One region of the Bacillus sp. N6 genome, then DNA from elsewhere that is predicted to be linked to it. Evidence: riboswitches for the same ligand, from Rfam matches in the RefSeq annotation. Region 1 holds a riboswitch; the other holds the start of a gene.
What was found. Region 1 has a riboswitch for S-adenosylmethionine ahead of ACUXVC_RS01805 (methionine ABC transporter ATP-binding protein). Riboswitches for the same ligand answer to the same signal wherever they lie in the genome.

Region 1 (4,427 bases):
ATGAGAAAAGTTGACGTATTAGTCATATTTTTTAGTATTCATTTTGAGAATTTCCTGTATAATACAATTTGAAAGAAAATCTATGGTTCGACAAGGAACACTCCTTTCGGTTTTGCTCACTGAAAGGAGTGTTTTTTTATTGACATAGATCAAGAGTTTTGATTTCGGAATGTTCAATAATTAGATAGAAGAAAAACTCTCTATTTAAGTAGTTGATTTGGAAAATATTAAATATATAAGAAAAAAATTGAATTTATTTTTAGGGTTTTGTATAGTATACTAAGTGGTTTTATAATCGAATATCGAGATTTTAAGTTTCAGTTATTATTTTAATATTGATTATATTCTGGCATAATAGATTTGTACTTTTGGAAAAGACAAAAATGGTGAGGGGAAATGTTATGTGGGAAGGGATGATTGTTAGATGAATAAAAAGAATTATGTTGAATATGTTGACGTACTACGTGTATTTTCGATGTTTGCGGTAGTGTTTCTTCATACTGCTGCAGGAAGTTTACGGGGGAATATCGGTTCGGGTACTTGGCATATAACGAATGCACTGACAACTGTATTTAGTACAAGTGTACCTATCTTCTTTATGATTTCTGGTGCGATGTTAATGAGGAGTAGTAAAACGGAATCACTTAAAATAACTTATACAGAACGTTTGCCAAAATTAATTGTGCCATTTATTATATGGTCAACTATTGCTGTGTTATACTTTACGCCAAGGCCGATACAAATAACAAATGTTATTAAGAGTATTTTATACATACCGAATCAAGCAGCGACAGTACATCTTTGGTTTATGTATGCCATTATTCCTTTGTATATTCTTTCTCCTCTTTTAAAGAAAATGGTAGATGCTTTAAGTAAAGAGCTTATAAAGTACATGTTAATTCTTTGGTTTATAGTAAGTTCGCTATTGCCAACAATTGCAGTACTAGTTCCAAATGAATTAAAACCAATATTTACGTTGTATCCTAATTTTGATATGAACTTTTTAGGCGGATATATAGGGTATTTCCTCATAGGTTATTATTTAATGACATATGAGAAGAAGGTATCCAAAAGGTTGTTACTATCCATAATCGTTATAGATACACTTTTAATTATATTGGGTACTTGGTATGCAACGGTTAAAATAGGGGAATACTCTGAGGATTTTAAGGCATACGTTAGAGTATTCGAAGTAATGCTTTCAGGTTCAATCTTCTTATTAGTAAAAGAGTATTTTAGAAATTACTCAATGAATCCGTTTATGTTTAAGTGGATACAAATTTTATCTGCTTTTTCATTTGGTGTGTATTTAATGCATAATTTAGTAGTTGTATATATTGGGAATAGATTGAATATTTGGCCAGCACAATCAATTTGGATGTTATTAGTTGCTTTCATAATAATTACAGTTATAACAATGATAGCAATTATAATTTTTGCAAGTATAAAAATCACATGTTATCCATTAACAGGAATGAGTTTTAAGGAAGCTTCTCGTACATGTAATATTCAATTTTTATGGGGAAATTGGACTCAATCAAAAGATATTAAAAATGATAATGTATCAATGTAAATAATTAGTGAGATTTTTATAAGTATGATATGAATTCCTCAAAATAGGGCATGAATAGATGGTAAATATAATATAGTCGAAAAAAATCCTTTTGAATTTTCAAAAGGATTTTTTTCGTTGGACAAACTCTTTTGTGCTAAGTATTTCCGCATATATATTATTCAAACTTGCTAAAATTGTATTATGAATATAAACAGCTGGTATAGTAGCATTCTTAAAAGAAAGGTCTTTTGTAGCACAAGCATCATGTATAACGGTACATTGAAATCCAAAATCGAATGCAGCCCTTACTGTAGCATCAATACACATATGAGTCATCATCCCGCATACGACGACATGTTCAATGTCTAAACGCTGTAATTGCTCTAGAAGATTAGTTTCTCGGAAGCTATTTGGATAATGTTTGACTATAACTGTTTCTTCTCTAAGTGGACGTACGCTTTCGTGAATATGTACACCTTCTGTATTAGGTAGGAAAAAAGTAGCGTCATCTTTTATAGCTACGTGTTGGATATGAAAAATAGGTTCGCTGTTTGTTCTAAAGTGTTGTAATAACTGATTAGCATATTCGCTTGCTTCTACTGGATTACGCAATTCCATCTTTCCATTTGGAAAATAATCGTTTTGAATATCGACGAGTAAAAGAGCTGTTTTCATATATTTATCTGCCTCCGAGTTTCATATTCAAATAAATTTATTCAATTCGTAGAGAGGATTCTCCTGTTTAAAAATATGAGGAAGAAGAATTTTAAATAACCTTGAAAGTTACTATTTTCTCATGAATTTTCATCTGAAAATTTTAATAAAGGAATAATTAATATTTTTCTAAAAAATGTATTGACTCTTATTATTCTGAGTTCTATAATGAGAATTAATTAAATGACAATTAAATCGATACATTCTTATCCAGAGAGGTGGAGGGACTGGCCCTACGATACCTCAGCAACGGGTTTTTTAATACCGTGCTAACTCCAGCAAGCCATATAAAGGCTTGGAAGATGAGAAGATGTGAACGAGTACATATAAGTGCTCTCCTTCTTATCTTTATGGTTGATAAGAAGGAGAGCACTTTTTATTTTACCTCGAAAGCTCTACTTCAAGTTTTTACAGCATATAGGAGGGGAAAAAATGATTTTTTTTAACAATGTAAGTAAAGTGTATGAATCAGCTGGGCGATCTGTTCATGCGGTGGAGGATGTAACATTATCAGTTGAGAAAGGCGAAATTTTTGGCATTATCGGTTTTAGTGGCGCTGGAAAGAGTACATTATTACGCTTAGTAAATATGTTAGAGAGACCAACGTCAGGAACGATTGCAATAGATGATAAAGATATTACATCATTATCGACGAAAGAATTGCGCAAACTAAGACAAAGAATCGGAATGATTTTTCAAAGCTTTAATTTATTTAATTCAAGAACAGTGTTTGGGAATATTGCTTATCCATTAAAGTTAGCGAAATTGCCAAAGAACGAGATAAAGGAACGAGTGAATGAACTGCTGAAGTTTGTAGGGTTAGAAGATAAAGCAAACTATTATCCAGAACAGCTATCAGGGGGACAAAAACAACGTGTTGGTATTGCTAGAGCACTTGCGACATCGCCAGATATTCTTATATGTGATGAGGCAACATCAGCCTTAGATCCAGAAACGACGACAGAAATTCTAAACTTATTAAAGAAAGTAAATCGAGAATACAATTTAACAATCCTTCTTATTACACATGAAATGCATGTTGTGAAAGAAATTTGTCACCGTGTAGCTGTAATGGAGAAGGGAAAAGTTATTGAAGAAGGAAAACTGTTCGATGTTTTCACGCAACCAAAAACAAAGACGACTCAAAACTTTGTACGTTCTGTTATTAATGATTATTTACCAGAAAGTGTTCTAGCGAAAATTCAAAATGGTGGTCAAATTTATCGTCTAACATTTACTGGTGAGGAGACAGGACAGCCGGTACTATCATATATCGCAAAAAACTATAACGTCGATGTAAATGTACTGTACGGAAATATTATTGAACTTCAAAATGTGCTATTTGGAAATCTGCTTGTAGAATTGCAAGGTGAGCAGAGGGAAATTCAAAAAGCATTACAACATCTAAGACTGCAAGTGCAGCTGAAGGAGGTAGAAGCTCATGCGAGTTGATTGGAGTATATTTTGGCCGCGCATACTAGATGCGACGGGGGATACCCTCTTAATGGTAATTGTAACCCTTATATTCGCTACAATTCTGGGTATACCTCTAGGTTTACTTTTATATGTAACGAGAAAAGGAAACTTTTTAGAAAATAAATGGGTCTTTTCTATTCTTAACATCATAATTAATACAATTCGTCCGGTACCATTCATTATCTTTTTAGTAGCTTTAAGTCCACTAACGAGAAGCGTTATTGGAACGACGATTGGAACAGCAGCAGCAATTTTCCCGATGACGTTAGTCGCATCAATTGGTATTGCTAGAATGGTTGAAACAAATCTTGTTTCCGTTCCGAAAGGAGTAATTGAGGCAGCACAAGCAATGGGCGCCTCGCCAATTAGAATCGTTTTTGAAATCCTTGTACCAGAAGCGTTAGCACCATTAATCTTAGGTGTCACATTTATGACAGTTGGTTTAATTGAATTTTCTGCAGTTGCTGGGCTTGTCGGTGGTGGCGGTCTTGGTGACTTGGCAATGACATATGGTTATCAACGTTTTGATACATCAGTTATGTTTGTAACGGTTGTTTTACTTATTATTCTCGTACAGATAGCTCAAAATTTAGGAAACTACTTTGCGAAAGTCTTGTTACGCAGATCATAAAAAGGAAGAGAGGAAAAGAAAATGAAGAAAATTTTAGCATTTGCATTATCA
Region 2 (4,427 bases), 2.5 Mb from region 1:
TATTTGATGGAGCAGTCATTATGAATGATGCACCGAAAGAATTTTTTAGTGGTAACTTCTTTTATACAACATCTATTAACCGATTCATTCGAAAAGAATTGCCATATGCATTAACGTGGGAGGATGTGTACGAAGCGTGTCCAAACGATATGTTGCATTCATAATATGTATTTTTGCAGTAATAATAGGCACATTACTCTTTACTACACTTATTATGGACGGTTATTACATGTTAAGTAGTTTGTTTTTATTAGTTGTTATTATGTTACCTTTCTATATCCGTTTTGAAAGGAAGGCGTTTGTTTCACGTGAAATTGTTCTCGTTGCTGTATTAGCGGCAATTGCAGCAGTTAGCCGCGTACCATTTTCTATTTTACCGAGTGTACAACCAACTTCTTTTGTTATTATCGTTTCTGCAATTGTGTTTGGAAGTGAAGCGGGTTTTATGATCGGTGCAACAGCAGCGATTGTGTCTAACATCTTTTTAGGGCAAGGTCCGTGGACGCCGTGGCAAATGTTTTCATGGGGTATGATTGGTTTTATAGCTGGATTATTGCGTAATACATTTTTAATGAAAAAGCTATGGGGAAGACTCCTGTACGGATTGTTTGTTGGATTTTTATTTGGCTGGATTATGAATTTCTGGGGACTTCTCGGTTTTATACGAGAGGCAACGTGGGAAACAGTCATTTCGTATTACATCGCAAGTTTTTATTTCGATTTGAGCCATGCAATTTCGAATGTTGTCTTCTTACTATTATTTAGTACTTCTTGGATTACGATTCTCACAAGATTTAAAAAGAAATACGGTATATTAGATAAGCATAACATAGCATAGAAAAGCATACTCATATAAGGTAGGGTCGCGACTTACATATTCGTTTGCCTCTTTCATGCTTCTTACATATTGTAAGGAGCATTTTTTATTGTCAAAAAATAGTCCAATATATATCCGTTACTATATAAAATTATTCGTATAATAATAGGTGAGAACTATTTTCAAAAGGGAGGTGTATAGTTAATGAAGTTAGTTATTCCGAAGCAACATGGTGCATGGGCGATGCTTGCTATACCATTTCTATTAAGTGTCATACTTGGAAAACCTACTATATATCACATTCCATTGTTTATAGCTTGGTTCTTTATCTATTTAGCTACGTATCCATTCCTTATGTACATAAAACAAAAACGAAAAAAAGAGTATTTACATGCTTCAATTGTATATTTTATTATTGCGTTCGTATTTGGGATGATTTCTCTATTATATGAATGGCGCATTCTTTTATTCGTAATAGTCATGATTCCACTATTTATAGTAAATATGCATTATGCTCGTCAAAAAAATGAAAGGGCACTATTAAATGATATTTGTGCGATCATTGTGTTTTGTGTTGGTGGGTTAATTAGTTATTATTTTTCAATGAAACAAATCGATCATACAGCATTATTCATTGCACTTATTTCATTCTTATACTTTTTAGGTAGTACGTTTTATGTGAAAACGATGATACGTGAGAAAAATAATCCGAAGTATCGTTTTATATCTTGGGGTTATCATATTCTATTAACAATCATTGTATTTGCAATTAATCAGTGGTGCTCACTTATTTTTATACCAAGTGTCATTCGAGCCATTATATTGTATGGCAAAAAAATTTCTATTATAAAAGTAGGGGTTTTAGAAATTGTGAATTCTGTATATTTTTTAATCATAACGGCAATAATTATGAAGTATGCCATTTGAAAAAACTTCCCACCTTATGATGGGAAGTTTTTTCAATCTTGTTCTAAAATGTGAACGGTGTAATCGCAGCGTTGAATAGCTTGTTCGATCGCATAAAGGGATTGCTCAATACGAGCGCGATTAAAATCTTTTTCAACAGTCTGTAGTGCTTCTTCTAAACAATGTTTTGCTTCTTGTAATGATTGAAAAGAATCTTGTACATATCCGCGAGCATTTTGATGCATTTCATAATCCTCCTTGCATATTCATATATGTATAGTATGAACAGTAAAGAAGAAAATATTATTTGTTATATTTGTTTGACAATTAAAATGAAATTACGTATAGTAAGAATTAAGTGAATATTTTCTTATCCAGAGAGGTGGAGGGACTGGCCCGATGAAACCCAGCAACCGCGATGCAGGTGCTAATTCCAGCAGAACATATTTGTTCTGGGAGATAAGACGAAGATATATACGTAACTTCTTCTTATCGGAGAGGTTTTTTTGTTGCAAAAAAACCGATTACGAAAATTTATATTAAGAAGAAAGGGGTTGCGCATTGCTGTGACACTCGAAAAATACGTAAAACTGCGTAGTACAGTTTATGAATATATGATAGAGCAAGATAAGCCAATATCATTGTTAGATATTCAAGAACATATCGTTTCGCATCATGAAGGAAAATTCACGAAAAAGATGTTACATCAATTTTATTTATCAAGACTATTAGATGAACTGAAACTGGATGGGAAAATTACATTAGCTGATGAATATCTCTATACTGAAAAAGGGGTATTTTATAAGGCGAGAAAAGGGAGCTAAGCTCTCTTTTTTTTAAAATAACGGAGTATGTAGAGTAAAAGACTGCTTAAGCAGCCTGATACAGGGAATGGTGTTGAGTGTGTAGTGTCAAAAATTGAATGTGCCTGAAAGAGGCAATTCGTATCGGCTGCAAATGAAAAGAGACACCTTCGCCGAATAGGTGTCAGTCGTTTTGCAAAATAGACTTGCTATTTAACAGTTCTTAGAATAACATGCAGGGTTTTGGAAGTCAAAAGGGAATTAAAGGAAGGGGTACAATTATGTACGCTTACTTATTAAAAGATATAACGAAATGGATCCCAAAGTACGTTGTAGATAAGGGAAATGAATATTATGAAGATGGACATGTAGAAGATGTTGAAATACAAGATAACAAAGTGTTTGCTTTCGTTACTGGAAATGCAGGGAATTATGAAGTAGTTATCGATCTCGAAGATTTTTCAAAAAGTAGTTGCGAATGTCCGTATGAAAATTATTGTAAACATATGGCGGCAGTTGTTTATGATATTCAAGGTGCTGGTGAGAGTAAGGTGAAAGAGAAACTGAAAGGTTTAGAAAAGGAAGAGTTACTTACTGTATTAAATCGTTTATTACAAAGTTCGAAAAACATGCAAATTGTAGAGAAGATGTTAAAGAAGGGGAAACTTTAACTTATAGAGGGAGTTGTTATGTAGTGAACGTACTAATTGTATACGCTCATCCTAGTCCTTCAAGTTTTAATGCGGCGATTTTAAATCATGTGCAAAAAGGACTACAGGAAACAAATCATTCAGTTACCGTACTTGATTTATACAAAGAACAATTTGATCCAGTCCTCGTATTTAATGATGAGAAGAAAAGACGTGATTTAGTAAATGAAGAAGAAACAGCTCGATACAGAACGTTAGTAGAAGAAGCAGATACAATTCTATTCATCTATCCAATATGGTGGTGGGGGATGCCAGCTATTTTAAAAGGTTTTATTGACCGTATTTTCGTAGCTGGATTTGCTTATAAATATGAAGGGGCTCTGCCGAAAGGATTATTGCAAGGGAAAAAAGCGTGGGTTATTAATACGTTAGACTCGCCTCTATGGTACGTCGCATTGTTATATCGATCAGCAGATTGGATTGTGATGAAGAGAGGTGTTTTACGTTTTTGTGGCATTCGTGATATAAAACGGTCAGTGTTTCAATCTGTGAAAAGGAGTAAAGTATCAAAGCGCGAAAAATGGTTATTACAAATAGAAGAAAAGGCTCGTACATTATGAATGAAGTCGATCGTATTATAAACTGTTGTCAGTATGATAACGAACTTTTTCGAAAGTATATTACGTGTTTACTTCAATTGAAAAAATGCAGCGATACATTTCAACAAATTCAAATAGAGTTAAGAAATGATTATTTAATAAGAGGAATTTGTGAAAGAGAAGTAGATGAGGTAGTAAGGGGAAGTAAAGAATATGAAACATATTTTCTTCCTAAAGCGTTACAGTGGAATTTTTTGAGGGAACATCCACACTTGATCGGAAAAATTTGCGAAGATTTTTTTGCATTTGAGTCATTACACCTTACGGACATAGAGTGGAAGACAGTTATAAATTGCATGGGAAATAAATGATTTATTATGTAAAAAAGCTAGTATAAAACTAGCTTTTCGTTTAAATAAATAAGAAGCATAGACTAATGATAAAACCCGCATATAGTAAGTTCACAACACAAAATCCCATAATGTCACGAGCACCTAAACCAGCTATCGCTAATGCTGGTAATGCCCAGAAAGGTTGAATTAAATTCGTCCAAGCATCGCCCCACGCAATGGCCATTGCAGTTTTTGCAGCAGGTACACCAAGTTCAGCGCCAGCTGGAATCATAATTGGTGCTTGCACGGCCCATTGACCG

Region 2: linked by a shared signal. The riboswitch ahead of ACUXVC_RS16580 (hypothetical protein) and the one ahead of ACUXVC_RS01805 (methionine ABC transporter ATP-binding protein) in region 1 are both predicted to bind S-adenosylmethionine.

What each region holds. Positions count from the first base shown of each region.
Region 1 is NZ_CM127843.1:332,866-337,292, forward strand. It holds gene ACUXVC_RS01795 (acyltransferase) at 425-1,573, shown strand; gene ACUXVC_RS01800 (cysteine hydrolase family protein) at 1,673-2,230, opposite strand; SAM riboswitch class I at 2,473-2,578, shown strand; gene ACUXVC_RS01805 (methionine ABC transporter ATP-binding protein) at 2,702-3,721, shown strand; gene ACUXVC_RS01810 (methionine ABC transporter permease) at 3,711-4,376, shown strand; gene ACUXVC_RS01815 (MetQ/NlpA family ABC transporter substrate-binding protein) at 4,398-4,427, shown strand, end outside.
Region 2 is NZ_CM127843.1:3,221,819-3,226,245, reverse strand. It holds gene ACUXVC_RS16600 (ABC transporter ATP-binding protein) at 1-164, shown strand, start outside; gene ACUXVC_RS16595 (ECF transporter S component) at 137-838, shown strand; gene ACUXVC_RS16590 (YwiC-like family protein) at 1,022-1,744, shown strand; gene ACUXVC_RS16585 (hypothetical protein) at 1,777-1,968, opposite strand; SAM riboswitch class I at 2,091-2,189, shown strand; gene ACUXVC_RS16580 (hypothetical protein) at 2,230-2,547, shown strand; gene ACUXVC_RS16575 (SWIM zinc finger family protein) at 2,808-3,197, shown strand; gene ACUXVC_RS16570 (NAD(P)H-dependent oxidoreductase) at 3,221-3,796, shown strand; gene ACUXVC_RS16565 (type I restriction-modification system subunit M N-terminal domain-containing protein) at 3,793-4,146, shown strand; gene ACUXVC_RS16560 (short-chain fatty acid transporter) at 4,187-4,427, opposite strand, start outside.